Regions from separate parts of the Actinoplanes sp. NPDC049599 genome, predicted to be linked through region 3. Evidence: riboswitches for the same ligand, from Rfam matches in the RefSeq annotation. Region 3 holds a riboswitch; each other region holds the start of a gene.
The links. Region 3 has a riboswitch for cyclic di-AMP ahead of ACIBQZ_RS09355 (NlpC/P60 family protein). Riboswitches for the same ligand answer to the same signal wherever they lie in the genome.
Positions count from the first base shown of each region.

Region 1: it holds a riboswitch for cyclic di-AMP, as region 3 does, so the genes downstream of both, ACIBQZ_RS00720 (coiled-coil domain-containing protein) here and ACIBQZ_RS09355 (NlpC/P60 family protein) in region 3, are expected to answer to the same signal.
Region 2: it holds a riboswitch for cyclic di-AMP, as region 3 does, so the genes downstream of both, ACIBQZ_RS18140 (C40 family peptidase) here and ACIBQZ_RS09355 (NlpC/P60 family protein) in region 3, are expected to answer to the same signal.

Region 1 covers NZ_JBITLX010000001.1:149,482-159,633, reverse strand. Annotated here, with positions in the region: gene ACIBQZ_RS00745 (putative bifunctional diguanylate cyclase/phosphodiesterase) at 1-733, shown strand, start outside; gene ACIBQZ_RS00740 (TetR/AcrR family transcriptional regulator) at 696-1,304, opposite strand; gene ACIBQZ_RS00735 (ABC transporter permease) at 1,477-2,373, shown strand; gene ACIBQZ_RS00730 (ABC transporter ATP-binding protein) at 2,330-3,154, shown strand; gene ACIBQZ_RS00725 (coiled-coil domain-containing protein) at 3,172-4,263, opposite strand; cyclic di-AMP (ydaO/yuaA leader) riboswitch at 4,261-4,409, opposite strand; cyclic di-AMP (ydaO/yuaA leader) riboswitch at 4,686-4,823, shown strand; gene ACIBQZ_RS00720 (coiled-coil domain-containing protein) at 4,827-5,849, shown strand; gene ACIBQZ_RS00715 (glycoside hydrolase family 65 protein) at 5,912-8,278, opposite strand; gene ACIBQZ_RS00710 (beta-phosphoglucomutase family hydrolase) at 8,319-9,056, opposite strand; gene ACIBQZ_RS00705 (ATP-binding protein) at 9,135-9,578, opposite strand; gene ACIBQZ_RS00700 (hypothetical protein) at 9,721-10,152, opposite strand, start outside.
Region 2 covers NZ_JBITLX010000009.1:1,142-11,293, forward strand. Annotated here, with positions in the region: gene ACIBQZ_RS18125 (TVP38/TMEM64 family protein) at 213-872, opposite strand; gene ACIBQZ_RS18130 (type 1 glutamine amidotransferase) at 1,013-1,729, opposite strand; gene ACIBQZ_RS18135 (MurT ligase domain-containing protein) at 1,719-2,939, opposite strand; cyclic di-AMP (ydaO/yuaA leader) riboswitch at 3,402-3,579, shown strand; gene ACIBQZ_RS18140 (C40 family peptidase) at 3,730-4,398, shown strand; gene mraZ (division/cell wall cluster transcriptional repressor MraZ) at 4,860-5,291, shown strand; gene rsmH (16S rRNA (cytosine(1402)-N(4))-methyltransferase RsmH) at 5,532-6,602, shown strand; gene ACIBQZ_RS18155 (hypothetical protein) at 6,611-7,192, shown strand; gene ACIBQZ_RS18160 (penicillin-binding transpeptidase domain-containing protein) at 7,196-9,661, shown strand; gene ACIBQZ_RS18165 (UDP-N-acetylmuramoyl-L-alanyl-D-glutamate--2,6-diaminopimelate ligase) at 9,717-10,152, shown strand, end outside.
Region 3 covers NZ_JBITLX010000004.1:76,696-86,847, reverse strand. Annotated here, with positions in the region: gene ACIBQZ_RS09395 (MHYT domain-containing protein) at 1-146, opposite strand, end outside; gene ACIBQZ_RS09390 (GPGG-motif small membrane protein) at 345-491, opposite strand; gene ACIBQZ_RS09385 (metallophosphoesterase) at 582-1,325, opposite strand; gene ACIBQZ_RS09380 (hypothetical protein) at 1,322-1,576, opposite strand; gene ACIBQZ_RS09375 (nucleotidyltransferase) at 1,578-2,162, opposite strand; gene ACIBQZ_RS09370 (dTMP kinase) at 2,293-3,117, shown strand; gene ACIBQZ_RS09365 (SDR family NAD(P)-dependent oxidoreductase) at 3,114-3,797, opposite strand; gene ACIBQZ_RS09360 (RNA polymerase sigma factor RpoD/SigA) at 4,348-5,349, shown strand; gene ACIBQZ_RS09355 (NlpC/P60 family protein) at 5,425-6,351, opposite strand; cyclic di-AMP (ydaO/yuaA leader) riboswitch at 6,399-6,532, opposite strand; gene ACIBQZ_RS09350 (DUF3817 domain-containing protein) at 6,742-7,068, opposite strand; gene ACIBQZ_RS09345 (hypothetical protein) at 7,097-7,534, opposite strand; gene ACIBQZ_RS09340 (DUF1360 domain-containing protein) at 7,643-8,206, shown strand; gene ACIBQZ_RS09335 (hypothetical protein) at 8,273-8,455, opposite strand; gene ACIBQZ_RS09330 (hypothetical protein) at 8,806-9,012, shown strand; gene ACIBQZ_RS09325 (ANTAR domain-containing protein) at 9,060-10,019, shown strand; gene ACIBQZ_RS09320 (antibiotic biosynthesis monooxygenase family protein) at 10,023-10,152, opposite strand, start outside.

The DNA of each region.
Region 1 (10,152 bases), on a different contig from region 3:
CCAGCCGGTGGTGACGCTGCCCGAGGGCCGGTTGACCGGGGTGGAGGCGCTGGTCCGCTGGGAGCATCCCACGCGAGGCCTGCTCGGCCCGGGTGAGTTCATCCCCGGCGCGGAGCAGACCGGGCTGATCGTGCCGCTCGGTCGCTGGGTGCTGCGCACGGCCTGCCGTCAGGCCGCGGCCTGGATCGCCGAGCTGGGCGAGCTCGCGCCCGGGACGATGTCGGTGAACGCCTCGGCCCGGCAGCTGCGGGAGCCGGGCTTCGCTGCCGACGTGGCCGCGGCGCTGACCGACAGCGGGCTCGACCCGCACCGGCTGACCGTCGAGATCACCGAGTCGACGGCCGTGGGCGGCGGCGCGACCCAGGAGACCCTGCGCGCGCTGCGGACCCTGGGCGTACGGCTCTCGCTGGACGACTTCGGCACCGGCGCCTCGACGCTCAGCCTGCTGGCGAACTGCCCGGTGGACCAGATCAAGCTGGACCGCTCGTTCGCCCCCGTGCCCGGCCCCGACCTGATCGCCGGCGCCGTGCTGCAGCTGGCCCGCGCGATGGGGATGGAAGCCGTCGCGGAGGGCGTGGAAACGCCCGCGCAGGCCGCGAAGCTCGGCGCGCTCGGTTACGTCCGGGCGCAGGGCTTCCATTTCGCCCGGCCGATGCCGCCGGAGCAGCTCGGCACCGGCATCGTCACCGACGGCTTCAGTGCGCTGGCCGGCTCGCTCGCAGCGCGCCCATGACGGCCGTGCTGAGGAGCTCCAGGTAGTCGTCGTCGATAGGCGTGCGCGAGACCGCCAGCCGCCAGTACAGCGGGCCGAGCATCAGGTCGACCGCGAGATCGGGGTTGGTGTCGGCGGGCAGCTCGCCGCGCTCCACCGCCTGACCCACGAGCTTCTCGCCGACGGCCTGCTGGTGGGTGCGCAGGGCGCGCTGGAGCGTCTCGGCGATCTTCGGGTTGCGCGCCGCCTCGGCCATCAGGTCCGGGATGATCTGCGACGCGATCCGGTGCTGCAACGCCTTGCTCACGATGAACATGAGCAGTTGCAGATCACCCGCGAAGCTTCCGGTGTCTGGCATAGGCACGCTACGCTCCGCCACAGCGGAGACGATCTCCAGGACCATCTCCAGCTTGTTGCTCCACCGGCGATAGATCGCGGTCTTGCCCACGCCGGCCCGGCGCGCCACCGCCTCGATCGACAGGCGGCCGTAGCCGACCTCGGCCAGCTCGTTCATGACCGCGTTTCGGATGGCCGCGGTGATGTCCCCGCGGAGCACCGCCGCTCCGGCGGGCGCACGTTTCGCTGTAACCACAGGAGCACTATACGCCAGGACGCAACGGTTGCGTTCCGGCGCTCGTTCGGCTACTTTCGGATTCAACGTCGATACGACGCCGTTCCATCGCGGCACACTGTTTAATGTGTTCCCGCGCAAGTCACCAAGGTCCCCGATCCCCAGCGGACCGACCAGATCGGAGCGCCACCCGATGCCCCAGACGGCGGTCGCCGGTTCCGACACCGGCCTGACGCTCAAGGAGCTGGCCCGCAGGCACGGCCTCAGCGCCGCGGGAAAACTCCCCAGCCTGCGGGAGTATTCCCGGCAACTCTGGGCCTACCGGCACTTCATCGCGTCGTACGCCAACGCCAAGGTCACGTCGTCGCTGGGCAAGACCCGGCTCGGCGTCTTCTGGCAGGTGCTCACGCCGCTGATCAATGCCGCGGTCTACTACGTGATCTTCGGCGTCGTCCTGGACACCCAGCGAGGGGTCGACAACTTCGTCCCCTATCTGTGCACGGGTGTCTTCATCTTCGGCTTCACCCAGTCCGTGGTGCAGGCCGGCATCCAGGCGATCAGCGGCAACATGGGCCTGATCCGGGCGCTGCACTTCCCCCGGGCCAGCCTGCCGCTGGCGATCACCACGGTCGAGATCCGCAACATGCTGGCCTCGATGGCGGTGCTGATCGTCATCGTGCTGGGCTTCGGCGAGCCGATCACCTGGGAGTGGCTGCTCATCGTGCCGATCTTCCTGCTGCAGAGCGTCTTCAACGCCGGCCTGGCGCTGGCGGCGGCCCGGCTGGGCAGCAAGGTCGCGGACTTCAAGCAGCTGGTGCCGTTCGTCATGCGGATGTGGCTCTACGGCTCGGCGGTGCTCTACCCGGTGACCCGCTTCTCCGACAACCTGAGCGGCTGGCAGCTCAATGTGGTCGAGGCCAACCCGATGCTCGTCTTCATCGACCTGATGCGGCACGCGCTGATGGAGGACGTCCCGCTGGCCGGCTCGGCCACGGTGCTGTGGCTCGAAGCGGTCGCGTGGACCCTGGTGGTCGGCATCGGGGGATATGTCTACTTCTGGCGCGGAGAGAAGGGGTACGGCCGTGGCTGACAACCTGACCGGCAGCGATCGGCCGGTGCCGACGGTCATCGTCGACGACGCCCACGTGGTCTACCGGGTGCAGCAGTCCGCCACGCCCGGCACCGGCAGCCCGCTGGCGAGCTTCAAGCGGATCGTGACCGGCACCAAGCCGGCCACGCTGCGCGAGGTGCACGCCATCAAAGGTGTGAGCTTCGTCGCACACAAGGGCGAGGCGATCGGCCTGATCGGCACCAACGGCTCGGGCAAGTCGACGCTGTTGCGCGCCATCGCCGGCCTGCTGCCGGTGGAGCGGGGCGCGATCTACGCGGCCGGCCAGCCGTCGCTGCTCGGCGTCAACGCGGCGCTGATGAACGACCTGCCCGGCGAGCGCAACGTGGTGCTCGGCTGTCTGGCCATGGGCATGTCACCGGCCGAGGTGAAGTCCCAGGTGAAGAACATCATCGACTTCTCCGGGATCAACGAGCGCGGCGACTTCAGCTCGCTGCCGATGCGGACGTACTCCTCCGGCATGGGCGCGCGACTGCGGTTCGCCATCGCGGCCGCCAAGAAGCACGACGTGCTGCTGATCGACGAGGCGCTGGCCACCGGCGACGCCAAGTTCCGCCGGCGCAGCGAGCAGCGGGTCCGCGACCTGCGCAAGGAGGCCGGCACGGTCTTCCTGGTGAGCCACAGCGAGCAGTCGATCCGGGACACCTGCGAGCGGGCCATCTGGCTGGAGTCCGGCGTGATCCGCGCCGACGGCACCACCGAGGACGTGCTGAAGGAGTACGAGGCCTACGTCAAGCGGTAGGCCCCGCACTCCCGGTGTCAGCGCATCGACAGGTGCACGTGGTTGGTGTGATCGCTCGACGGATCGCCGCCGGCCCCGGAGTACGACTTCCAGCCACTGCTGGGCAGCCAGATCCGGCGGAACCAGATGACATAGAGCACGCCGAGCCGGCTCGCGTTGTTGATGAAGTAGGTCGACAGCCGGTTGCCGTAGGTCCGGCTGGCACCGGTCGCGTCGCCGCCGAAGCCGTTCTTGTCGGCCGCGAAGTCGCAAGCCTTGCCCTTCGGGTGCTCACCGCTGTTCTGCTGACGGAAGCACGAGACGAAACGGGTGAAACCGTCCTTCTTCGCTTCCTTCATCGCGTGCAGCGTGCGCGGCGAGATGCAGCCCGACGTGGTCGGGTCGTTGAGGCTGCACGACTCGCTCGGCAGCGAGCCGTCCGAGTTGCGGGGCGCGGCCGCGGCCTGGGAGCTGCTGCCACCGCCGCTTGATTCGCCGCCGGACGACGAGGAGTCGCTCGACTCGCCGCTCGACCCGCTCGCGGCGTTGGCGGCCTTGAGGGCACCCTCCGCCTGATTCTTGCGCTTGGCCATGACGGTGAGCTGACGCTGCTGGTCCCGGACGGCGGCGTCGATCGCGACCTTCGCCTGCTCCTGCTGGACCTTGGCGTCCTTGAGATCGCGCACCGCGCGGTCCTGCTTGACGGCGATCGTCTCCAGGGTCCGCGCCCGGTCCAGCATGCTGCCGGTGGAGTCGGCGGTGATCAGCGCCGTCATCGGCCCGAGCCGGCCGGTGCGGTAGGACTGCTGGACGATCTCGTCCAGGGCCGCCTGCTTGGGACCGAGCTCGGTGTCGATCTCCTTGAGCTTGGCGGTGAGCTGCTGCTGGCGCTTCTTGGAGCGCTCCAGCGCCTCCTTGGCCTCGACGAAGCCCTTGGACGCCGCCTCGAGCTGCTGGATGAGGGATTTCGAGCCGCCCTCGCCGTCGTCGCCCGAGTCGCCCGGCGCGGCGAGCGGACGGGGAGCGGCGGAGGCGGAGGTCGGGGCGGCGAGGGCCAGCCCCGTGGTGGCGACGAGCGCCGCGAGCACGGTCGCTAATCGCCGGCGGGCAGGATTGAGCCTCACGAACATTCCTTCCGTCGGCCGCCGACCGAGTTAGCTGACGGGTTCGGGACGGAAGTGATCCCTACCGATCCGCGCGGCGCACGGATCGGATTCACCCCATTACTTCGGGTGGGTCCCCGGCTCGCCTTGCGGCGATTAGGCGGCGGTCTGCGCTGAGACCGTGACGAACACTACCCATCAATGCTAGGAATCGACAGTCGTCACACAGTGAGCAATCGACCGACCACTGCGGGTGAGGAATGCCGGAGAGAATGCAACGACTCACATTGATACGTCGTTACGGCCTATGAGCTGCGTTATTCCATCGAGTGGTAACGGAAAGTCGTTACCCGGTAACGGTTTTACCCCCGCGGCAGCACTGTCAGCGGGGCTGTTGTCAGGTAAGCTGGCCGCCGGTTACTGCCAGAAGGCGCTGCCCCCAAGGTGCCGGCAGCCCACCATCTAATCGTCGCGAGATGAGCCGGGGAACCACAGAAGTACCGGGGTGAATCCACGAGTCAGTGGTAGGGATCGCTTCCGTCCCGAACCCGTCAGCTAACCCGGCCGGTGGTCACGTGGAAGGATTCTGAATGACGGCAAGACCCCGCCGGTGGCTGATCCTCGCCCTGGCTCCGCTCGCCGCGGTCACGATGATGCTCTCCCCCGCATCCCCGGCGAACGCCGACCCCGACGACACCAAGAAGTCGTCAACCGCCGACGACGGCGACGACAATCCGCTGCTGAACGATGTGCTCGACTCCACCGGTCGGCGCTATCTGACGGCGAAGGCGGCGGTCAAGAAGTCCACCAAGACCCAGCTGGGCCTCGCCCTGCAGGTCAAGAACGCCGAGGCGAAGCGGGACCTGCTGCTGCCCGAGGTGGGCGCGGTCGCCGCGCAGCAGTACCGCACCGGCGGCATCTCCACGATGGGCTTCCTGCTCAACACCGACACCCCGGACGGCTTCCTGCGCAAGGCGGTCTCGCTCGAGGAGATCAACGCCCTCAACAACGGCAAGCTGCGCGAGCTCTACGCGGCCATCGACGAGGTGACTGCCACCAAGACCCGCCTCGACCAGGAGGTCCGGGCGCAGAAGCAGAACCTCGCGCTGATGGAGAAGCAGAAGGAGTCGGCCGAGAACGCGCTGGCCAAGGTCGGCGGCACCACCGTGACGGGCGGCTTCGTGCTCGCCAAGTCACCGGTGGCCGCACCGGCGCCACGCAACTCCGACGGGGAGTTCAGCCCGGAGTCGTGCAACGTCGACGACCCGACCACCGGCGGCTGCATCACCGGGCGCACGTTCCACATGTACAAGGAAGTGAAGAAGGCGAAGTTCAACCGATTCGTCGGTTGTCACCGCAACGGCGGGCCGTTCGAGCATCCCAAGGGACGCGCGTGTGACTGGTCACTGCAGAAGAGCGGCTTCGCACCCTGGCACAACCGGGACACCCGGGAGTACGGCAACAACCTGATGGCCTTCCTGGTGCGTAACGCCGACCGGCTCGGCATCCTCTACGTCATCTGGAACAAGCAGATCTGGTTCCCCGCCACCGGCTGGAAGTCGTACAGCGGTCCCAGCGACCACACGGACCACGTACACGTCTCGATGCTTTAGCGCGGCAGCGCGGAAAAGCCCCCGTCCTCCTCGCGGAGGACGGGGGCTTCGTCGTTTCCGGGTCAGACCCCGGTGGCCCGGCGGACCGGGGCCCGGCCGGCCGGCTGTCCGGGCGGCGGGCCGGTCGGCGCGGCCGGCGGGATCGCCAGCACCACCGGCTTCACCTGGGTGATGGTGACCTCCTTGCCGTGGTGCAGCAGGTCCAGGCGGGCCGAGCCGCCACCGTTGCGCAGCGAGTAGGTGACCTCCTCGGCCGTCACCTCCACCCGCAGGCGCAGGCCCCGCCAGAGCAGCGAGAACTCGAGCCCGTTGATCCGGCTCGGCAGCCGGGGCGCGAAGGAGAGCTGGCCGTTGAAGTCCCGCATGCCGCCCAGGCCCGCCACCAGGGCGATCCAGGAGCCGGCCAGCGACGCCACGTGCACGCCGTCGCGGGCGTTCTGGTGCAGGTCGTGCAGGTCCATCAGGGCGGCCTCGCCCAGGTAGTCGTGGGCCAGTTCGAGGAAGCCCACCTCGGCGGCCATGACGGCCTGGATGCAGGCCGACAGCGACGAGTCCCGCACGGTACGCGCGTCGTAGTACGCGAAGTTGCGGGCCTTCTCCTCCGGGGTGAAGGCGTCGCCGCGCACGTACATCGCCATGACCAGGTCGGCCTGCTTGACCACCTGCTTGCGGTACAGGTCGAAGTACGGGTAGTTCAGCAGCAGCGGGTACGCCTCCGGCGGGGTGTTGTCGAAGTCCCACTCCGCCAGCCGGGTGAAGCCCTCCGACTGCTGGTGCACGGCCAGCTCCCGGTCGTACGGGATGTGCACCGACGCCGCCGCGTCCCGCCAGGAGGCCGACTCCTCGTCGTCCACGCCCAGCTTGCGGGCCAGCTCCGGGTGCCGCTTGGCCGCGTCCGCCGCGGCGAGCATGTTCTGCTGCGCCATCAGGTTGGTGTAGACGTTGTCGTCGACCACGGCCGTGTACTCGTCCGGGCCGGTGACGCCGTCGATGTGGAAGCGGCCGTGCCGGTCGTGGTGCCCGAGCGAGCGCCACAGCCGGGCGGTCTCGACGAGCAGCTCCAGCCCGTAGTCGCGCTCGAACTCGAAGTCGCCGGTGGCCGAGACGTAGCGCCGTACGGCGTCGGCGATGTCGGCTCCGATGTGGAACCCGGCGGTGCCGGCCGGCCAGTACGCCGAGCACTCCTGCCCGCGGATGGTGCGCCACGGGAAGGCCGCGCCCTGCAGGCCGAGGGTCTGCGCGCGCTCCCGGGCGAGATCCAGTGTGGAGTGCCGCCAGCGCAGCACGTCCGCGGCCGCCGCCGGCTGCGTGTAGGTCAGCGCGGGCAGGACGAAGGTCTCGGCGTCCCAGAAGGTGTGACCGTCGTAACCCGGGCCGGTGAGCCCCTTGGAGCCGATCGGGCGCTGCTCGGCGCGGGCACCGGCCTGCAGCGTGTGGAAGAGGCCGAAGCGGACGGCCTGCTGGACCTCCGGGTCCCCCTCGACCTTGACGTCGGAGTGGTCCCAGAAGGCGTCCAGGTATTCGCGCTGCGCCTCGACCAGACCCTCCCAGCCGTCCAGCCGGGCGCTCGCCAGGGCGGCGCCCACCTGGTCGCGCACGGCGGGCAGCGACCGGTTGCTGGACCAGCCGTACGCGGCGATCTTCACGACCCGGAGCTTCTGGCCCGGCTCGAGCTTGCAGGCGACGGTGGTGCGCAGCCAGTCCGGGTGGCCCTCGGTGGTCACCGCGTGCTTGCCCGGCGTCTCCACCAGGTGCTCCATCGCCGCGGCCATCCGCAGGTCGCTGGCCTTGGTGCGGTGCACCAGCAGGCCGCCGGTGCGCTGCTCCAGCATCTCCTCGGCCTGCAGCGGGTGATCCAGCACCGCCGCGACCCGCGGGTCCTTGCTGGTCGGCGGGAGCTGCTCGTTGGCGACCAGCTCGGACTGCAGGATCAGCCGGGCCGAGGCGTCGAGCGGCTCGACCTCGTACAGGAAGGCGGCAATCGCACGATGAGTGAAAGACACCATCCGGACGGTGCGGACCCGGATCGCCTGGCCGGACGGCGACACCCACTCCACCACCCGCTCGAGCGTGCCCGCGCGCAGGTCCAGGGTGCGCTCGTGGGAGCGCAGCTCGCCGTATCGCACGTCGAACGGCTCGTCGTCGACGAGCAGGCGCATGAGCTTGGCGTTGGTGACGTTGACCATCGTCTGGCCCGACTCGGGGAACCCGTAGCCCGCCTCGGCGTACGGCAGCGGCCGCAGCTCGTAGAACGAGTTGAGGTAGGTGCCGGGCAGGCCGTGCGGCTCACCCTCGTCCAGGTTTCCCCGGAGGCCGATGTGGCCGTTGGCCAGGGCGAAGACCGACTCGGACTGAGCCAGCAGGTCCAGGTCCAGCCGGGTCTCCCTGATGTGCCAGGGATCGACGGGGTAGGCCCGTTCACGGATCACGGTGGTGCCTCTCGCAACTGAGAAGAAGTCTGTAAGGGGATTACTTAAGGAGTTCGGCGAGGTCCTGCACGACGATGTCGGCGCCGTGCTCGCGCAACGCGTCGGCCTGGCCGACCCGGTCCACACCGATCACGATGCCGAAGCCGCCGGCCTTGCCGGCGGCGACACCGGCTAGCGCGTCCTCGAACACAGCGCACTGCTCCGGCGCCACCCCGAGCAGCTTTGCTCCATGGAGAAAGGTATCCGGTGCGGGCTTGCCGGGCAGATTCTGCTCGCGGGCGGTGACCCCGTCGACGCGGACCTCGAGGAGGTCCGCGATGCCGGCCGCGCGCAGCACGTCGGCGCAGTTGGCGCTGGCCGAGACGACTGCCCGGCGCAAGCCTGCGGCCTTGACGGCGTGCAGGTAGTCGACCGAGCCGGGGTAGACCTGGACGGCGCCTTCGCTGATCTTCTGCAGGACCAGCTCGTTCTTGCGATTGCCGATGCCGTTGACGGTCTCCGCGTCGGGACCGTCGCCGGGCGTGCCTTCGGGCAGGGTGATGCCGCGAGAGGCGAGAAATGTGCGGACCCCGTCGGCGCGTGGCCGGCCGTCGACGTACTGGTGGTAGTCGGCGCCCGGATCGAACGGCACGAAGGGCTGCCCCTGCTGCTCCGACCACGTCCGGAGGAACGCGTCGAAGGTCTGTTTCCACGCCGCGTTGTGAACCAGGGCGGTCTGGGTGAGCACGCCGTCGAGATCGAAGAGGCATGCTGTCACATGAGGAGGTAGTCCGAGCACTGGCCCAATGTAGTCGCCCCGGATCGCCGACACGCCTCAATGCCCACGATCACATTTCCACGGCGTTTCATTCCCCGTTCAGCCGGCCGCCGCACCCTCGTTGAGCAGGCCAGACGTGGTCTCGCGGCCGGGCAGCCGCACGCATAGTTCGATAGTTGTCCCAATGGGGCCGGTCGCCATCGTCACCTCGTCGCACAGCTGGTGCGCCAGCCAGATGCCCCGGCCGCCGACCTCGAACGCCTCCGGGACCTCCGGCGGCCGGCGGTACTGCTCCGGAATGCCCGGCCCGGAGTCGGTGACCGTGCAGCACACCGCCGCGCCGGTGACCGAGAGCACGATGCGACCTTGCCCACCGGCGTGCAGCACGGCGTTCGTGATCACTTCGTTGATCGCGAGCACGAAGCCGTGCAGTCGCTCGCCGAGCGGACCGGCGTCCAGCCGTGCCGAGACCTCGTGGCGGACCACGGTGATCTCGTCGCGGCCGAACGGACGATCCAGGAGGGTCGATTGATCGGCGGGCACCGCGGCTGCGTGCACACGAGCGGCGTCCGGCGACTCCCTGCCCGGAGCCGGACGCGGCACATCGTGGTCGACGGTTTCTTCCACCGCCGAGCAGCCTACGCCGTGTACCGCCTCCGTGGCAGTCAAGAGAGCCGAAAAGAGCTCAGAACAGGTGCGACAGCGTCCGCAGGATCTCGGCGTAGAAGTTGCCGTCGATCTCCCGGTACAGGCTGAACTTCATCCCCGGGCTGCCGAAGAACGGCCGCAGGGTCCACGCCAGCTGGGTGCCGACAAAGCCGAAGAGCAGGATCCACACGTACAGCAGGGTCATGCTGGGCGGCGTCGCCTGGGTCTGCTTCGACGGCCGGACCGGGCGCTGGTGCGGGTTCACGATGGGGGTCAGCATGTAGCCCGGCGGGACCGCGGGCGCGGCCTGCACGGGCGCCGGCGCGGTCAGCGTCGCGGTGCCACCGCTGCCGTTGGCCGGCCCGGCGGCCGGGCTCGAGGCCGAGGCGGCGTCGGTGCCGCCCGGAGCCACGGCGGCGGGCGCCTTCTCCACCACGGGCGGTTCCGGCGCCAGCAGGCCGTTCTCGTT
Region 2 (10,152 bases), on a different contig from region 3:
TGGGTCGAGTGGGTCCAGCGGGTCGAGGGGGTCGAGCGGGCCTGAGTGGACAGTGCCGGTTGGGTCGCTTGGGCGGGCCGAGGGAGCTGAGGGGTTGAGTGGGTCGACGGGGCGAGTGGTCGGGCGGGTCGAGTGGCTGAGGGGGTTGGTGGGGACGCAGAACGGCCCGTCGCAGGTGCGGCGGGCCGTTCGTCGTTTGTCGCTGGGGGGGGTCAGGCCGCGGCCAGTGCCGCCGCAGCGTCGCGGCGGGCGGCCAGGCGCCAGCGCAGCACGATCGTTGTCGTCAGCGCGAACCCGATCGCGGCCGGGGCCAGTGTCAGTGGGTTCATCGAGCCGGGGGAGGCCACCGCGGCGCCGATCACCGCGTACGAGACCGCCGACGGGACCGCGGCCAGCGTGGTGCCCAGCAGGTAGCGCTTGCGGCAGACCGAGGTTGTGCCGTAGGCGTACCCGACCAGGCCGAACGGGGCCAGGGGCAGGAAACGGACCAGGAGCACCGCCGCCAGGCCGCGGCGGTTCAGCCAGCCGTCGAGGCGTTCGAGCTTGCCGGCCCGGGAGCCCAGGGCGCCTCGGCCGGCCCAGCGGCCCGCGTAGTAGGTCGCCACGGCGGCGATCATGGCTGCGGCCAGGGCGGTGGCCGCGCCGGTGGCCGGGCCGAGCAGGGCGCCGCAGGCCAGGGTGATCGCCGTGCGGGGGACCAGCACCGACAGGAGCAGGCCGCCGACCACCGCGATCGCGACCGCGGCGGCCGGGCCGAGGGCGACGACGGAGTCGGCGATGGCCTGCAGCGGCAGGACCGCGGCGGCGACGCCGAGGCCGGCTACCACTGCGCCCAGGATGCCGAAGCGGACGAGGCGGTGGCGCCAACCCATCGGGGGCGCCTGGTGCTGCGTGCTGGCCTGAGGGTCCGTGGCGGGGTTTACGATGCCCCGCGGGGCGATCAGGGTGTCAGTCATGCAGGCGTACCCCTAAATCTCGTCGTTCCAGGTCGGCTGGTCGGGCGCCGGATGGCTCAGGCGGTGCCGGCGGCGGCGAGCCGCTCGCTGCGGAGCCGGTCGGCCCAGGTGTCGTCGAGCGCTGTAAGGCTATCCGCGCCGATCGCCCAACGCAGTAGCAGATCGGCTATAGCTGGGTTGCGAGCGAGTGCCGGGCCGTGCGCGTAGGTGCCGAGGATCTTGCCGTGCCAGGCGCCCTCGGTCTGCCCGTCGTTGCCGATGCCGGCGGTCACCCGGGCCAGTGGGGCCACCCCGGGACCCAGGTGGGTCCGGCCGCCGTGGTTCTCGAAGCCGGTCAACGGGGGCAACCCTAGCCGCGGATCGATGTCGCCGCGAACTTCGCCCACCGCGCGGGTCTCCCCCCGGTCGGAGCTGAGGTCGAGCAGGTCCAGCCCGGCGCACTTGGCTCCCTTGGCGAAGAACGAGCTGCCGAAGAGCTGGTAACCGGCGCACACGGCCAGCACGGCCGCGCCCTGCTGCACGGCGCGGTGCAGGCCGCCGTCGGCGATCAGGCGCTGGGCCGCCAGCGCCTGCGGGCCGTCCTCGCCGCCGCCGATCAGGTAGATGTCGGCCGTGGTCGGCATGGCCTGGTCGGAGCGGACCTCGTAGGTCTCCACCGGGATGCCGCGCAGCGCGGCCCGGCGGCCCAGGATCAGCATGTTGCCCCGGTCGCCGTACGTCGACAGCAGGTCCGGGTAGATCCACACGATCCGGAGGGTGCTCTCAGTTGACACGGTCCAACTCCGCTCGGATGTCCTGGAACGCCGTGTAGTTCGCGATCACTTCGAGGCGTCCCGGTGGGCTGGCTCGTACCGCCTCGTCGAAGGTATGCACGTGCCGGAAGGCCACATCGTTCACTTCGAGCCGGACCGCCAGGTCGAAGGCCCGGTCGCCGGTGATCAGCACCTGCCGTCCGCGCAGCGGGGAGAAGTCGACGTCGTAGAGCCAGGAGGTGTCGAAGCCGTCGGGGTCGCGGGCGTTGATGGACAGCAGCGTGGGTGCCACCTCCGCCATGTCGAACGCCTCGAGCCAGCTCGCCGGGTTCTTCGCCAGCAGCAGCCGGATGTTGCGGCCGTCGCGCTCGACCTGGGCGTAGCGGCCGGCCACCGAGGCGACCCCGGCCAGGCGGGGGACGGCCTCTATCGGCCGTACGCCGAACTCGGCGGCGACGGCCAGCGCGGTCGCCGCGTTGCCGAGGTTGACGTGACCGGGGAGCTGGAGCTTGACCAGGTGCCAGTCGCCGCGGGGGTCGACCACGCCGTCGTCCTCGACGGTCCACTGGGCCTGCGGGCGGCGCAGCGGGCAGCCGGTGCACCGCCAGTCGCCGTTGGCCCGTTCGATCGGCGAGCCGCACTCCGGGCACACGAACGAGTCGTCGTGCCAGCGCTGGCCGGCGCTGAACCAGACCACGTGCGCGGTGTTGATCGCCGCCCAGACCACCATGGGGTCGTCGGCGTTGGCCACCACGTGCACGTCCGGGTGGGCGGCCAGGGCGGTGCGCCACATCTGCGCCATCATGGCGACTTCCTTGGCGCGGTCGAGCTGGTCGCGGGACAGGTTGAGCAGCGCCACCACCCGCGGTGTGGTCTCGTCGATCACCCGGGCCAGGTAGTGCTCGTCGACCTCGAGCACCGCGAACGGGGTGGCGCCGGCCTTGGCCAGGGCCGAGGTGTGCCCGGTGGGCATGTTGGCGCCGAAGGAGTTGGTGGCGACCGGGCCCAGCACGCCGAGGGCGGCCGCGGTGAACCGGGTCGTGGTCGTCTTGCCGTTGGTCCCCGAGACCAGCGCGATCGCGCGGCCGGCGGCCAGGTTCTTCAGCAGGTCAGGATCGATCTTGAGACCGATCCACCCGCCGATCACCGAGCCGTCGCCGCGGCCCGCCGCCCGTGAGAGCGCCGCAGCGGTTCGCGACACGGAGGTCGCGACCTTGGCCCGTAGGGGCATCTTCCCGTCCGTCACGGCGACGAGGGTACCGGAAACGGACACTACGTCGAGTGGTCCCGGGTCCCGCTCACCGGTCCGGGCGGTGGGGCGGGCACCTCCACCGAACGGATGATCTCCCCGGCGCCGTCCGTCGCCGAGTTTGCGCCGCTGGGGGCGTTTACGGCCGCAATCTCCCGACCCGGCCGCCGCCCATGATCACCCCGCCTGGGCTTTTTATGTGTTGTGTTTCACCCGTAACCTTCGACGCACTGTAATTGATCTGCTACCCGTGGTGCTGGCATTTGTCACGGCCCGGTTACAAACCGGACAGTCGTCCATGTGCCAAACACGTTGAGTAGTCGAGCACGGGCCAGCGGCCGACGCCGATTTCGGGTAGCAAGGGTGGTGCCGGCAAGCGTCCGCTCGCCGCTCGCACCACCACGGACCACGCCGAGCCCTGCCCCGGTCCGGGTGGCGCGACCATGATTGCGAACGACAACACAGGCATACGGGGGCAGGGACGGGGGACCCAGATCCGGTCCCGTGGCACGCCGCTCGCGGCGTACCGATGCGGACCTTGGGGTGAAGCCACCAGCGGTGGCCGGGCAACCTTCCCGCCCGAACCCGACAGCTAACCTCGCAGGCGTGCCGGAGGGATATCTCTACCGTGCACGAAAGCACCTCGCACCGGCGCCGTCGCACCATCGGCACCGGTCCCGTCGCTCTGTCACTGGGTCTCTGCCTCTGCGCCGGCCAGCTGGTCGCCACCGCACCGGCATCCGCCGCTCCGGCCCCCGTCACCGCTGCTGCGGTGACGGTAAAGCCCAGCGTGAAGACCTCGTACAACAAGAAGTCGATCGCCTGGGGCACGAAGGTCAAGGTGACCACCAAGCTGATCAACCCGAAGACCGGCAAGGCGGTCACCAGCGGCAAGGTCCGGCTGCAGATCAGGTCCAAGGCCGGCAAGGCCTGGAAGACCTACCAGACCAAGTCGAGCAACTCCAAGGGCACTGTCACCTTCTGGAGCAAGCCCGCGAACTCGGCGTACTACCGCACCGTGTTCGCCGGCACCAAGGGCTTCAAGTCCGTCGCCACCCCGTCGACCCGGATCAAGGTCGGGGTCAGCGGTGCCAAGGTGATCGCCGAGGCGAAGAAGCACAAGGGCGCGCCGTACCGGTTCGGTGCCTCCGGGCCCAAGCGGTTCGACTGCTCCGGCTACACCATGTACGTCTACCGCAAGGCCGCCGGCAAGAAGCTGCCGCACAAGGCCAACTCGCAGCAGAAGTACGGCAAGGCTGTCAGCAAGGGCAACAAGAAGGCCGGCGACCTTCTGGTCTTCCGGTCCGGCTCGTACGGCACGCACGTCGGCATCTACGCCGGCGGCGGCTACATGTGGGCCGCGCCGCACTCGGGCGACAAGGTCAAGAAGCAGAAGGTGTACGGCAAGAACTACGTCGTGCGCCGCCTCGTCTCCGCGTGAGACAGCACTGAGTAGCACAGCGTGAGACAGCACTAAGTAGAGCAGTACGACAGTTCAGTGGGGCGCGACCCGGACGGGGTCGCGCCCCGCTGTCGTGTCCGCACCACTTTTCCCTCCACTTCACTCCCCGGCACGGTGCCGAAGGGCAGCCGGCCCTTCCCCAACGCCCGATTTCGGGGGACTTTCGTGCCCGGGTGGGCGGCATGTCGGAAAGTGGACCATGGTCGCGAGCGCTCCGCCCTCCACTTCCGCCCCACCTGCTCTGACGTGCGGATACATCCGCGAATCCGGTTCGCAGAAGCCGTCATTCTGGTTGCGGGTGGAGGGAAGTGGAGTAGAGTGGAGCGCAGTGGCAGGGTCTTGCGGAGGAACGCCTCCGAGAGGATTTGCCGGCCCAGACGACAGGCGGTCCGCGCAGAGCTGGCTCTGCATCGGTGCCGGGGGGCAGGGGGGTTGGGCCGATGTTTCTCGGCACGCACACCCCGCGCCTGGACGACAAGGGCCGACTGATCCTCCCGGCGAAGTTCCGCGACGAGTTGGCGGGAGGTGTCGTGATCACCAAGGGGCAGGAGCGTTGCCTTTACGTCTTCCCGATGCCGGAGTTCCAGCGGATCGCGGGCCAGCTGCGCGAACAGCCGGTCACCCACAAGGCCGCCCGGGCCTACAGCCGGGTGTTCTTCGCCAGCGCGCACGACGAGATCCCCGACAAGCAGGGCCGGGTCACCATCCCGGCGCACCTGCGGGAGTACGCGGCGCTGGATCGCGAGCTCGTGGTGATCGGGGCGAGCACGCGGGTGGAGATCTGGGACAAGCAGTCCTGGGAGCAGTACCTCTCGGCGAGCGAGGACGACTTCGCCGACATCGAGGAGGGGGTGCTGCCCGGCGGATTGTGAGGCGTGGCACCTGTGGGCTGTGCAACGGCCCGGACGTCGCTGCTGCCGTACTGCGAGATCTCCAGCCGCTCCCGCTCCTGGCGCCTCTTCCCCGGTGCCAGGCGTGTGTCCGGTCGGGCGCGCCCGATGGCAACGGGCACGAGCGGATGGGGATCTGGCGGTACGGACGGACGACCGGGCGGGCCGGCATCGAGGAGTCGATGTGCGGGCCGGACCGGGTGAGCGCGGAAAGAGCTGGCTATGGGGGTCGACATGGGGGAGCTGCGCGGCACGCACGTGCCGGTGCTGCTCGAGCGCTGTCTCGAGCTGCTCGCCCCCGCCCTCGCGCTGCCGGGTGCGGTGCACGTCGACTTCACGCTGGGCCTGGGCGGGCACGCCGAGGCGGTGCTGGAGCGGCACCCGGAGGTGGTCCTGATCGGACTCGACCGGGACACCGAGGCGCTCGCGCACTCCCGGCGGCGGCTGGCCCGGTTCGCGGACCGCACGCACCTGGTGCACGCGGTCTACGACGAGCTGCCCGCGGTGCTCACCGAGCTCGGCCACCGGAGCTTCCACAGTGGCCTGTTCGATCTCGGCGTCTCGTCGTTGCAGCTCGACGAGCCCGACCGCGGGTTCGCCTACGCCCGGGACGCGCCGCTGGACATGCGGATGGACCAGTCGCAGGGGATCACCGCGGAGGACGTCGTCAACGGCTACGAGCCCGGCGAGCTGGTCCGCATCCTGCGGGTGTACGGCGAGGAGAAGTTCGCCACCCGGGTGGTCTCGGCGATCGTCAAGGCCCGCGCGAAGGCCCGGATCGTCTCCACGTCGCTGCTCGCGGACCTGGTCAGGGACGCGATCCCGGCCGCCGCGCGGCGAACGGGTGGAAATCCAGCGAAAAGAACGTTTCAGGCGCTACGTATTGAGGTAAATGCGGAACTCGCCGCGGTTGAGGCCGCGGTTCCGGCGGCGTTGGACCACTTGGCACCGAAGGGGCGCCTTGTGGTGATGTCGTACCAATCGTTGGAGGACCGGATCGTCAAGCGTGCCTTCGCCGCGAGGGCACGCAGCACCGGGCCGATCGACCTGCCGGTCGAGCTGCCCGGGACGGGTCCTTCGGTGCGGCTGCTGACCCGCGGGTCGGAGCTGCCCAGCGCGGCGGAGGTGGCGGAGAACCCGCGGGCGGCTTCGGTGAAGCTGCGCGCGGTGGAACGGATCGACCAGCAGGACCAGACGACCGGGGCCGCCCGCGAACGGCCTCGACTGTCTACAACGCACGGGGGACAAGGGCGGTTACGCCCGGGGGAACACCAGGAGGGGGAGGGACATTGAGCGAGCGCATGACCACTGCGCCGCGGTCGGGGGGCCGGACCACGGAGCAGGTTGGCAAGGGCCGGCGCACGCCGGCCGGGACGACGACCGGTGCCGCGACGGGCGGTGGCGCCCGGGGGGCGCGTCGCTACCCGACCGTCGGTGCCACCCAGGGCAGTGCCGCCCTGAAGCTGACCGCCGAGCAGCAGCGTGACCCGATCACGTCGCCGCGCCTGCGGGTGGCGCCGCCCGCGCCGATCAACGCACCCCGCGCGCCGTTCATCGCGCTCGTGGTGGCGATCGTCGTAGCCGGGGTGCTCGGCATCCTGCTGATCAACACCAAGACGGCGGAGAACTCGTTCCGGATCGACTCGCTGCAGAAGCGGCAGGCCAAGCTGGACTCCCAGCAGCAGGACCTGGAGAACCAGATCGCCGCCAACAACAGCCCGGGCAGCCTGGACGCCGCCGCCCGCCGGCTGGGCCTGGTCAAGGCCGAGAACCCGGCGTACATCCGGCTGCCCGACGGCAAGATCTTCGGGGTGCCGACGCCGGGCCGCGGCGAGGTGGCGGTCACCGCGCAGGACCCCGCCACCTCGGCGACCGGGCGGTAACGCGTGCCGCCCCGCGTCAACGGGACACCGCGCCGGGGCCAGGAGCCCCGGCGCGGCGCTTCTGGCGACCAGCCACCCGCCGAGGCCTCCGGGCGTGAGGACGACCGGACGCGTGGCTTCGGTGGCATCGGCGACGCGCGGGCGTACACACCGCGCGGCCGGACCGTGCGCGAGGGCGACCAGCGCACCCGGTCGCCGCGCACCGGCCGCAACACCGACCCGTTCCGTCCCGCGCTGCAGGTCCTGGACGGCGGCCGGCCGGTCCGCGACCGGGGCCGGGAGACCGACGAGGAGCCGCCCCCGCGCCGCGACCGCGACGGGCGGGGCAAGCCGGACGAGCGCCGCGACCGCGACGGGCGGGGCAAGCCGGACGAGCGCCGCGACCAGGCCCGCGAGCCGCGGCGGGACAAGCGCGACCAGCCGGCCGAGAAGCCGGCGCGGGCGGCGCGGGCGCGCACCCGGGCCGACGAGGACGAGTGGGACGAGACGCCGCGCCGGGGTGGCCGGGCGACCGCCGGCGCCGGGCGTAACCGGGCCACGGCCAACCCGCGGCGGGGCGCGGCTGCCACCCGTACCGATGCAAGCGCCCGGATGGCCCGCGAGCGCAAGGTAGCGGCCCCACCCGGACCCCGGCGTGCCCCGGCGGGCCGGCCGGCCCGGGCGGCGGCACCCGCGCGCCCCGGCACCCGGCGGCCCGCGCCGCTGATCCCGGCCGCGCCGCCCCGGCTCGCCAACGGCACCCGCCGGCTGCGGCTGGGCACCGTGCTCGCGCTGACCCTGTTCGTGGCGATCGGCGTGCGGCTGGTCGTGCTCCAGGTCGGCGGCTCCGCCGCGTCCGCGGAGAGCCTGCTCAAGCAGCGGCAGAACCGGCTCACCGAGGTGGTGCTCCCGGCGCCGCGCGGCAGCATCCTGGACAGCTCCGGTGAGGCCCTGGCGCACAGCGTCGAGGCGCGGTACATCTACGCCGACCCGGAGATGATCAAGGATCCGGTCGCCGCGGCCGCCCAGCTCTCCCCGGAGCTGGGCATCCCGCCGTCGAAGCTGATCCAGCTCATGGCCAAGAAGAAGCGGCCCGGCGGCGGCGCCTCCCGCTTCGAATATCTGGCCCGCGGCGTCGACATCGCGATCGCGGACAAGATCGCCGCGATGAAGATCCGCGGCATCGGCTCCGACCGGGACGAGCGGCGCGACATCCCGGGCGCCGACCTCGCGGCCAACCTGATCGGCTTCACCGGCGACGACCACACCGGCCTGGAGGGCCTGGAGGCCCGCTACGACACGCTGCTGCGCGGCACCGACGGCAAGAAGGTCTTCGAGATCGGCCGGGGCGACCTGGCCAAGGAGATCCCGGGCGGCTACCACCGCGAGACCGGCGCCTCGCCCGGCTCGTCGATCCAGCTGACCATCAACCGCGACCTGCAGTTCGAGGTGCAGCGGGTGCTGAGCCAGCAGGGCGAGAAGAGCAACGCGACGGTGGCCGCGGCCGTGGTGCTCAACGCCCGGACCGGCGAGGTGCTGGCCCAGGCCAGCTACCCGGCGTACAACGCGGCCAAGCCGGCGGACTTTGCGCCCAAGGACCGCGAGGACGTCGCGACCAGCGTCATCGCCGACCCCGGCTCGACGCACAAGGCGTTCACCATCGGCGCGGCCCTGGAGGAGGGGCTGATCAACCGGGACTCGCTGATCACCGTGGGCCCGGGCCTCGAACGGGGCGGCTACGACTTCGTGGACACCCACCGGCTGCCGGCCGGCACCCGGCTCACCATCCCGGGTGTGCTGGCGTACTCGTCGAACGTCGGGACCATCCGCATCGCCGACAAGCTCGGCAAGGAGAAGCTGTACGAGTACCAGCAGAAGTTCGGCCTCGGCCGGGCGACCAACGTCGGCATGCCCGGCGAGGCCACCGGCCGGCTGCTGGCGCCCGACGAGTGGAGCGGCTCCGCCTCCGGCTCGGTGCCGATCGGCATGAGCGTCGACGCCACGCTGATCCAGATGACCGCCGGGTACGGCGCCATCGCCAACGACGGCACGTACATCCAGCCGCACCTGATCAAGGCGACCATCTCCGGCAAGGACGGCTCGGTCCAGCCCGCGCCGGAGCCGGAGACCCACCGGGTGCTGAAGGCGACGACGGCCCGGGAGCTGCGCGAGATGATGGAGTCGGTGGTCGACGCCGAGGGCGGCACGGGCGGCCGGGCCGCGGTGCCCGGTTACCGGGTGGCGGGCAAGACCGGCACCGGCAAGATGCTGGTCGAGGGGCAGTACACCAAGCACAACGCGGGCTCGTTCATCGGCATGGCGCCCGCCGAGGACCCGCAGTTCGTCATCGGGGTCTTCGCGGACGTGCCGGACGGCACCGGCGGCGACGTGGCCGCCCCGGCGTTCAGCAAGATGATGTCCTCCGCTCTCCGCCACTACCGGGTGCCGCCGTCGGGTAACCCGGAGCCGACCTTCAAACTGAGGGGCTAGGGCGTGTGGATGGCGTCCGCAGCCGGACGCCGGGCACCGGGTAGGGTCTGACGCCGTGTCCGGCATTCCCCGTCCCCATACAGTCCGGCCGTCCCGGCTGGCCGACCTCGCGACGCTCGTCGGCGCCCGGTTGACCGGCCCGGATGCCGAGGTCAGCGGCGTCACGCACGCCAGCGGCGAGGTGCACCCCGGTGACCTGTACGCCGCGCTTCCGGGCTCCCGCCGGCACGGCGTGGAGTTCGTCGCGGGCGCCGTCGCGGCGGGCGCGGTCGCCGTGCTGACCGACCCGGCCGGGCTCGACGCCGCGGTCGCCGCCGGGCTGCCGGTGCTGGTCGCCGACGACCCGCGCGCGGTGCTCGGCACGGTCGCGTCCCGGATCTACGGCGACCCCACCGAGCGGCTCACCGTCATCGGGCTCACCGGCACCGCGGGCAAGACCTCCACGGCGTACCTGGTGGAGAGCGGGCTGCAGGCCGCCGGGCTGACCACCG
Region 3 (10,152 bases):
ATCAGCCAGCGGTTGCGGCGGCCGCGGGAGCGGGCGCTGCGCGCCCGGCCGGTGGCGAGCAGGCCGAGGAAGGACCCCAGGACCGCGAGCAGGTACGCCGCGATCGGATTGAAGGCCCCATAGGTGAAGTGATGGACCTCGGCCACGTTGTCGTCACGCCCTCACGAACATCGGGAACAGTTCGCAGAGGATTACGCCATACGTCCGATGTGGGGCATCGCACCTCGTGTGCGCCCCGCTACCCAACGAGAACCGGGGCCACCGTATGGCTGCCTGCGAGAGGTAGCCATACGGCAGCCCCGGTGCGGTCGTGGTGACCGGTCAGGGATGCCGGGGGAGGCGGACTAATTGGTGAAGATGCTGACGCCGCCGGGGCCGACGAGCAGGCCGACGATGATGAGGACGACGCCCCAGAGGATCTGCCGCCGGAACAGCGCGAGGATGCCGGCGACCACGAGGATGACTGCGAGGATCCAGAGCAAAAGTGACATGCGCATCTGGTACCCGACGCCCCGAAATCGAAAACCTGTGACAGTGGGCACCAGCCACAAAAATACGGGGCCGGGCAGGGCCGATGTGGATCAGACGGTGGCGAGGCCGGCGTCGACGTTGTCGGTCAGCAGCTGATAGACGTTGTACGCCTGCTTGATGACCGGGTGCGCCACGTTGCGGACGGGCACCCCGCCCGGCGTGCGTCCCCGTTCGCTGCCGTGGTGTGCGTGCCCGTGCAGGGCCAGCGCGGTCGGCGCCGAGTCGATGGCCTGCCCCAGCAGATACGACCCGAGGAACGGATAGATCTCCAGCGGCTCGCCGACCAGCGTCTCGGGCACCGGGGAGTAGTGGGTCAGCGCCACCAGCGCGTCGCACTCCAGCCCGCGCAGCGCCGCGCCGAGCCGCTCGGCGATCGTCTCCGTCGTGCCGACGAAGTTCTTCATCTCCCGCTCGCCGAACTTGCTGGCGCACGCCCCGGCGAACCCGCCGCCGAAGCCCTTGACCCCGGCGATGCCCAGCCGGTGCCCGTGCAGCTCGAGGACGGTGGTGTCACCCTCCAGCACGGTGATGCCGGCGTCGCGCAGCACGGCGGTGACCGCGTCCTGCTGGTCGCTCTGGTGGTCGTGGTTGCCCAGCACGACCACGACCGGCACGCCCACGTCGCCGAACTCGGTGGCCATGCACTTGGCCTCCTCGACGGTGCCGTGCCGGGTCAGGTCACCGGCGATCAGCAGCGCGTCGGCGACGGCCGGCAGCTGCTCCAGGGCGGGCCGGTAGCGGCCCAGCACGTCCTTGTCGACGTGGACGTCACCCACGGCGGCGATCCGGATCATGAAATCTCCTCCACCTCACTGGGCGCCGCGGCCCGCACGATGCCGATGTCACAGGCGATCTCCACGTCCGGGAAGTGCGCCGCGATCTGCCGGCAGATCTCGTCGCGGCGCTGCGCGCTCTCCACCTCGCCGCCGAGCACCAGCAGGTGCTCGCGGCGCTGCAGGGTGATGCCCTGTTCGGCGATCGCCCCGTGCTCGGTGAGCAGGCGCTGGATCTCCGCCTCCAGATATTCGTCGAGCTGTGGTGTCATCTCATCCCCCCACTGACAGACGGGCTTGCCCCGGCAGCGCGACCACGTCCAGGCGGTCGAGCAGCACCAGGAACGCTTCCGCGTACGGCGACTTCGCGGTCAGCTCGCGCACCCGGTCCCAGTCGATCTGTTCCCGCAGCGAGCGGGCGACCGGCAGGCCGGTGGCGAAGTCGCAGTAGTGCTGGGTGTAGCTCAGCAGCTTGTGCACCATCAGCTGGGTAGCCGACAGCACCGGCATGTTGATCGCCTCGACCGGCCGCATGACGGTGTCGCGCAGCGTGGCGTCGGTGACCGGCGACTCGACCGGCCGGTAGATCAGGTCCACCATCCGGCCCTGGTCGAAGACCTTGACCAGCCAGTCCTCGGGCGGTTGCTCCACCTCGAAGCCGACCGCGGACAGCTCCTCCAGCGCGCGGGCCTTGTCCTGCTCGCGGATCACGAAGTCGACGTCGTGGTCGCTGGAGTGCCCGCCGTGGGCGTACACCGCGAAGCTGCCGCCGAGCGCGAACGGGATCTCCGCCTGTTTCAGCACCGAGGCGACCCGTTTGAGCGTGGTGACCAGGCCCTCGTCCACCCGGTGCGGCATAACGGTCTCCCTGCATCCGATCGGTGTGCATACGGCATCTCGACTACCCGGGGCTGCCCGCCTTCACACCCGGACCCCGTCCGTGCGGGGCCGGAACCGAGGGTGACTGCGCCGGGTACCGTTGGTGGGTATGGTCCCCGACCTCGAGTCCGCCCGTCCCGCTTTCGACGATCAACGTCCGTCCACCGCCGCCCGGCGCCCGTTGCGCACGGTGGCACTGGTCGGCATCGACGGCTCCGGCAAGACCACCCAGGCGCGGCTGCTGGCGGGCTCGCTGGCCGCGCGGGGCCTGCCCGCGACCTACCGGCGTAACGCCGGCGGCCGCCGCTGGTTCGGCCGGCTCGCCGCCACGCTCGGCCGTCGGGACGGCGAGCACCTGCTCGGCCGCAAGGTGATGCTCGTGGTCGAATCGGTGCTGCGCTGGCTGTCGATCCTGCGCACGCTGCTGCGCCGCCGGGTCACCGGGGAAATCTCGATCATGGACCGGTACGCGGTCTGCCAGTACGCGAGCATCCGCGCGCACGCCAAGACGCCCCGCCCCGAGCGGCTCAACCGGGCCGAGCGCCGCGCCCGGCTGGCCTACCGGGTGTTCCCGGCGCCGGACGTGACGTTCCTGCTGGCCGTCGACCCGGCCGTGGCGTACGACCGGATCGAACGCCGCGGCTACGACCACGAGGAGATGTCCTACCTGCGCGCCGCCACCGCCGCCTACGAGTCCCTGCCCGAGCACGCCGAATTTGTCATCGTCGACGCGAACGGCACCCCCGAGCAGGTGCAGCAGGCGCTGCTGGGCCACCTGCGCGCCTGGGCGCCTGCGGCCGTGCCGGTCGAGCTCCCGGCGCCGCGCCGCCCGGCAGCCTTGCTGGTGGCCCATGCCCGGGCGCTGCTGGTGACCGTGGCGACGCTGGCCGCCGCCGCGTCGGTGCTCACCTACCAGCTGGCGGAGGGTTTCTAGGCCCGGCCGTAGACCGGGATGGCGGCGCCGCTGGTCGGCGCCGAGCCGTCGCCGGCCAGGAAGCCGATGACCTGGGCGATCTCCGCCGGGGTGACCCAGCGGGAGAAGTCGGCGTCCGGCTGGCCGGCCCGGTTGGCCGGGGTGTCGATGATGCTCGGCAGCACCGTGTTGCAGCGCACGCCGCTCTTCTTGTACTCGACGGCGACGGCGTTCGCGAAGGCCAGCACCGCGGCCTTGGCGGTCACGTAACCGGCGGCGCCGGCGAAGGGCGCGACCGCCGCCCGGGAGGAGACGCACACCACGGAGCCGCCGCCGGCGGCCACCAGCTGCGGCAGCGCCGCGGCGGTCACCAGGTACGTGGGCCGCAGGTTCGCGCGCAGCATCGCCTCGAAGTCGTCGATCGGCGTCTCGTGCACCAGGCCGCCACCGGCGTACCCGCCGACCAGGTTCACCACCGCGCGCAGCGGCGCCGAGGCGTCGGACGCAGCCAGGGCCACCGCCGCCGCGACCTCACCGGGTTCGCTCAGGTCGGCCTCGACCGGGAGCACACCCTTCGGCAGCCGGTCGGTGGCGCCGGCCCGCACCGGGGCGACCACCCGCCAGCCCTGTTCGCGCAACACTTCGGCAACGGCCCCGCCGAGCCCGCCTGCCCCGCCTGTCACCAGCACACTGCGTTCCATACCGTGAACCGTAGTGGTGTGTTTTCCATCACTCCGGCCGGGACTCGGCGGAACGGCGTGGCGGTACCGGCCGAACGGACGTCAGCCCCGCGGGTGTCACCCGGACGGGCGAGTGAACTGCGGCTTGTCGTGCCGCATCGTGGCAGGTGCTCCCGTACGGGCCGGAGACGGGAGCTTTTGCCGTGACGTTTGCTTCATGCCCGACGGCAACCTGTCGATGCTGGACGTGAACCCAATCGGCTACCAGGCCGTACTGGGTAGTGATGAGCATCGCAGCCGGATCCGTGATGCCCGTCGCTGCGACGAAAGAGGGGCCGGTGGTGTCATGGAGCGGGCGGAGGGTATGCGTCTCATCACGCATCCATCGCGGGGTGTGGCTCCGAATACCCCGGTGAGAGCCCTCTTCAGTAAGTATCCACGCGGCTCTCAGCTGGCGCTCAGACACTCGTGACACTTTCAACTCACCAGCCGGAATCAGCGCAGGGCGCCAACTGTTCAGGTATGTGTCAGCACCGCAATGCATGAACTGCGGACGTTACGGGGAGGGCTGATGGACGCAGGTATTGCCCGTAACAGGGTTAGTGAAGGCAATGAGGGGACCGTGGGCAACGTGGAGAAGAACACCGTGATGAGGACCGACCAGGTCGCCGAGGAACGCGACCTCGTCGGAGTCTACCTGCACGAAATCTCCCGGACGCCGCTGTTGGATGCTGCCAGGGAGGTCGACCTCTCCAAGGCAATCGAGGCGGGCCTCTATGCCGAGCACCTGCTCGACACCGGCGAAGTCCGTCGCGGCGTGAGCCGGGAGGAACTGGAGCGGCTGGTCACCGAGGGCAAGCGGGCGAAGGATCTCTTCATTCGCGCCAACCTGCGGCTGGTCGTGTCGATCGCCCGGCGGTACGTCCGCTCGGGCATGCCGATGCTCGACCTCATCCAGGAGGGCAACACCGGCCTGGTCCGCGCCGTCGAGAAGTTCGACTACGAGCGCGGCTACAAGTTCTCGACCTACGCCACGTGGTGGGTCCGCCAGGCGATCAGCCGGGCGATCGCCCAGCAGGAACGCACCGTGCGCCTGCCCGTGCACCTGGTCGAGGACGTCAACCGGATGCGCAACGTCACCCGCCAGCTCGTCCGCGAGCTCGGCGCCGACCCGGAGCCCGCGCAGGTCGCGGCGGCCCTGGGCGTGACGGTGGAGCGCGTCACCGAACTGACCCGCTGGGCCCAGGACACCGTGTCGCTGGACACCCCGGTGGGCGACGACGGCGACACCAACCTCGGCGACCTGGTCGCCGACAGCGACGCGCCGTCGCCCGAGGAGATCGTGCTGACCGCCCTGGAGCGGCAGCGCATCGAGGGCCTGCTGAACCACCTCGACGACCGCTCGGCGGGCATCATGCGCGCCCGGTACGGCCTCGAGGACGGTCGTGAGCACTCGCTGACCGAGGTGGCGTCGCGCTTTTCGCTCTCCCGGGAGCGCATCCGCCAGCTCGAGATCCAGGCGCTCGGCCGGCTGCGCGAGCTGGCCCGGGCCGAGGGCCTGCAGGCCGCGTAACCCCCTCCCCTCGTTGCGAACGACAAGAAGGCCGGTGCCCCGAGGGGACACCGGCCTTCTGCTGTGCTCGGTGACTCAGGACACCCGGCCGTAGCCGTTGGGGGTCATGATGTCGATCGTCCGCTTCTTCACGGGCTGGCCCGCGCGGGAGGCGTCGATGATCTGGCCGCCGCCGACGTACAGGGCGACGTGCCCGTTGCTGCGGTAGAAGACCAGGTCGCCCGGTTTGAGGTCGGACCGGGAGATCCGGGTCGTGGCGCTGTACTGCGCCGCGGCGTTGTGCGGCAGGGACTTGCCGGCCGCGTTCCAGGCCGCGGAGGTCAGCCCCGAGCAGTCGTAACTGTTGGGCCCGCCGGAACCGTACTTGTACGGGAGGCCGATCGCGTTGTAGGCGAAGGTGACCGCCTTGCCGGCCGAGCCCGCGATGGACGGGATGTTGCCGGTGTACTTGCTGCCGGCCTCGGTGGGCGAGCCGTAGGCTGCGGTGCGCATCGCGTACAGCTTCTTGAGGTCGCCCTCGATCTTCTTCTTGCGACCGTCGAGCTCCTTGACCTCGGCGGTCTGCTTCGCCTGGGTCGCCTTGAGGGCGGCCTGCCGTTCGGCGAAGTTCTCCGTGGTCGCGCGGTACTCCGCGATGTCGCGGCCGCGGCTGCGGGAGATCTGCTCGAGGATGCTCATCCGGTCCATGAGGTTGTCCGCGCCCTCGAGCACGACGTTCATGGTGCCGACGTGGCCGGTCATGTACGCCGACGCCGCGATGCTGTCCATCTGCGTGCCGGCGGCCTCGAGCGCGGCCTTGGCCGGCGCCAGGGACTCGGCCAGCTTCTTCTCTTCGGCCTTGGTCTGCTTCAGGCTGATGCGCATCTTGTTGTACGACTCGACGACGTCCTCGAGCTGATCGGACGCCTTGTCGATCTTCTTCGTCAGCTCACTCTTCGACGGTTCCGCGTGCGCGGAGGTCGCGGCGCTGCCGGTGATCGCGATCGCCAGGGCGGCGACCACCAGCGCACGGAGTCTCGTGCGGGCGTGTGGCAACGGTATGTGGCCTTTCTTCCGCTGTGGCCGCCTACCGGGTTAGCTGACGGGTTCGGGCGGGAAGAAGGCCCTACCGCTGGTGCGGATTCACCCCGGTGCTGCTTCGGTGTGGTTCCCCGGTTCGTCGTGGCGGAGGCGGTGACCCTGGGGGATCGGGGTCGCGTTTTCCACCGGCGAGGATTCGGCGGCGTGGGCCGGCGCCACCGAGGGTGTGGCTGCGGACCGGACCAACCGCATTAACTTATCGGCGCTCGGCATTAACACAAGAGCCCGAAGAGTGACTTGCGCCAATGATCACAAATAAGAGAATGATCCCGATAACGGCAGGCAACAATTCCGCTTCGTAGAGTGACTTTTCTACTCTGCCATGGCCGGCGGGGGAGTGGCGGCCGCCGGGACCCACTTGCGCGTGACGACGCGCTCGGCCCAGAACGACAGGAACGGCACGGTGCCGGCCAGCATCACGAGCAGCATCCGGCCCAGCGGCCAGTGCGCGCGGCGGCTCAGGTCGAAGGTCGCCACCAGATAGACCATGTAGAGGAAACCGTGGAACGGGCCAACGGTGGCCACCACGGTGTCGTTGTCACCCAGGTACTTCAGCGGCATGCCGATGACGACCAGCGTGATCAGGACCACGCCGACGATCCAGGCGATGATCCGGTAGCGGGTCAGGGCTCCCTGCACGTTCCACGTCCTTCTGGTTCGGTGCTGCTCAACTGGCGCTGGTGCGCGGGCCGGGATAGTCGCTCGGCCGGGCGCCGGGGTGGGCGGCGAGCCAGCCCAGGTACTCGTTGTAGGCGGCCAGCTCGGGATCGTCGTCGACGGGCGCCGCGTTCGCCACCGGCACGCGCACCGGGCGCCGGACGGTCACCGGCGCGTCCTGCTGCGGCACGGCCGGGCGTTCCCCGGTCTCCGCGGCCGGCTCCGGCGGCGCGGGGCGGCGGGACCGGCGTTCCTGCTGCACCTCGCGGAACCAGATGAACACCACGAACAGCGCGAAAACCGGCCACTCGAAGGTGTAGCCCCAGCTGAGCGCGTTGCCCTCGGTGGCCCGGCTGAACTGCCACCAGCCCAGCGCGAGGAAGGCGGCCACGAGCACCAGCGCGAGGACGTGGCGCGCGATCCACGCGGGGGTCCACAGCCCTTTCATGTGCCTCAGCGTACCGGCGGGTTTGGTGGGAGGGCGCTCGGGCAACCGGTGCAGGCAAGCATCGAGCGATCCGGCTCACCCGGGACTTCTGAGAGGACCACCGACTTCATGATCTCCTCGGTACGCGGCCGGCTGAACCGGCTGCGACGCGACTACGCGCCCCACGAGCACCGGCCGCTGGACGGCTATGTGGCCACCATGGGCGCGTTCGGTGTGCTCGCCGGCAGCCTGGCCGCCGCGGCGCGGCTCAGCGGGCGGCCGGTGCCGGAGCGACCCGCCACCGCCGACATCGTGCTGATCTCCATCGCCACGCACAAGCTGAGCCGGCTGATCGCCAAGGACGCGATCACCAGCCCGCTGCGTGCGCCGTTCACCCGGTTCGCGGAGCCGGGCGGCAGCGGCGAGATCAACGAGGAGGTACGCGACCAGGGCAGCTCGCTGCGCCACTCGATCGGCGAGCTGGTCAGCTGCCCGTTCTGCCTGGCGGTGTGGGTGGCGACCGGGCTGACCAGCGGGCTGGTCTTCGCGCCCCGGCTGACCCGGCTGGCGGCCACGGTGTTCACCGCCACGGCCGCGTCCGACTTCCTGCAGATGGCGTACTCGCTGGCCAAGGAGGCCGCGGAGGGTGAGCCGGAGCCGGCCGATCAGCCCGCGCCGGCCCTCGCCGCCTGACCAGGACCACGCACGGCGAAGCCCCCGGCCTGGCGGCCGGGGGCTTGGTGCGTTCGTCGGGGTGGGTCAGGGCGGGCCCTCGCGGTCCAGGCCCGACCGGCCCTGCGGGCTCTCTGCCTCGCCCGTCCCGCCCTCGGCGTCATCCCGGTCCACCACGGTGTCGGAGTGCTCACCGGCGAAGTCGCTGTCGCCGTCCGGCACAGCTTCCTCGTCGCCGAACGCGGGCAGCCGTTCGTTCTGCTGGGTCATCTCACTCCTCGTGCGGGCTTGGTCCGGCGTCGGGTGGTCGTTCCCCGGTGGTTCGACTACCCGGGGCCGGGCCGGGCAAACGGTGTGGCTTGAGTCACAACCGCTACCGGAATCCGGGCACCCCGCCGACGGTTGAGTCAGATGTCGGTGTGATCAGTGTCCCCGGGCCTCACCCTTTGCCTTCGCGGAATACCGTTCGGCTGGAGCCGCGTTGAGCCTTTCGCCGCGAGGCGACCTGCACACCGACAGCTGTGATCGCGCCGCCTCCGGTCTCCGGGGGCGGCGCTTTTGCGTCCCGGATATCGATCATCGTGCGGGTTCGCTTGCGCCCAGCGGGGTAACCAGCGGCCATGACTGACGACCGGACGGACCAGCGCGCTGCCGAACTGCTGCCCGAGGAGCGCAGCGCGGGCGGCAGCAGCGACCCGCAGGCGCAGGCAGCGGCCATTCTCGCCGAGTCGGACGAGCGCCAGGCCGACCTGGAAGCCGCGCCGAGCACGCTCCTGGAGCATCGGACCTCGGAACAGACGGTCACGCCGGAGGACGGCACCCGGTAGTGGACGGGACTTTCGTGTTCACCGATGCGCGTGGCAATATCGGCCGGATGTCAGCCCCGCAACGAAGCTTCGGGCGCACCATCTCGCGCCGGGTGCCGGCCTCCGGCGCAGCCGCCGCGAACGCCGACCAGACCCGGACCCCCGGCCGCCGGCGCCCGCCCGCGGCCGGGCCGGCCGCACTCCCTGCGGCGCAGCCGCCTCCCGGCTTACCGGCCGCGGTGCCCGGCTCGCTGCTCGCGGCCGCGGTCCGTCCCCCCGAGCCCACCCTGAGCATCGACACGGTGGTGCGGGACGGCCTGGCGCCGTCCGCCGGTGCGGGGGAGCCGGCCGGGCCGCACCCGGTGGAGCTCGCCGGGCTGCTGCACGAGCTCACCGCCCGCCTGCTCGGCGCCGACGGGGTGCCGCACGCCCTGGACCGGCTGGCCGCCTTCGCGGCCGGGGTCGTGCCCGGCACGCTGCGCTGCTCGGTGGCGCTGATCGGGGAGGGCGGACCGCCGGTCGTCGCCGCCTCCGGGAGTGCCGCCCAGGCCCTCGACGACCTCCAGTACGCCGCCGGCGACGGCCCCGCCCTCGAGGCCGCCCGGACCCGCACCCTGGTGACCGCCCCCGAGCTCCAGGACGACCCGCGCTGGCCGCAGCTGGCCGAGGGCGCCCGGCAGCACGGCGTCCGCGGCGTCGTGGCGATCCCGCTGGACGTGCAGCGGTCCTCGGTCGGGGCGCTGAGCCTGTTCGTCGGCACGCCCGGCGGCATCGACCCGGCGTGGCTGCTGACCGCGATGGCCGTGGTGAACCAGGCCGAGGTGCTGCTGGGCGAGCTGCGCCGGCGCGAGGGCCTGCGGGAGGGTGCGACGGTGGACCGGGCGGCCGGCGTGATCATCGCGCAGCGTGGCTGCGGCGTGCAGGAGGCCTACACCGTGCTGCAGGAGACCGCCCAACGGCTCGGCATCGACCGCCGGACCGTCGCCGAGCGGCTGATCAAGGCGGCGGCTCGCAACGCCGACGCCTGACCGCTACTTCCGCACCTGCTGGACGACCTCGAACTCCAGCAGGCTCGCGCCCGAGGCCACCGGGCGGCTGCGCTCACCCGCGTGTGCCGCCCGGCCCGAGCCGGCCGACCAGGCCTGGAAGTCCTCCTCGGTC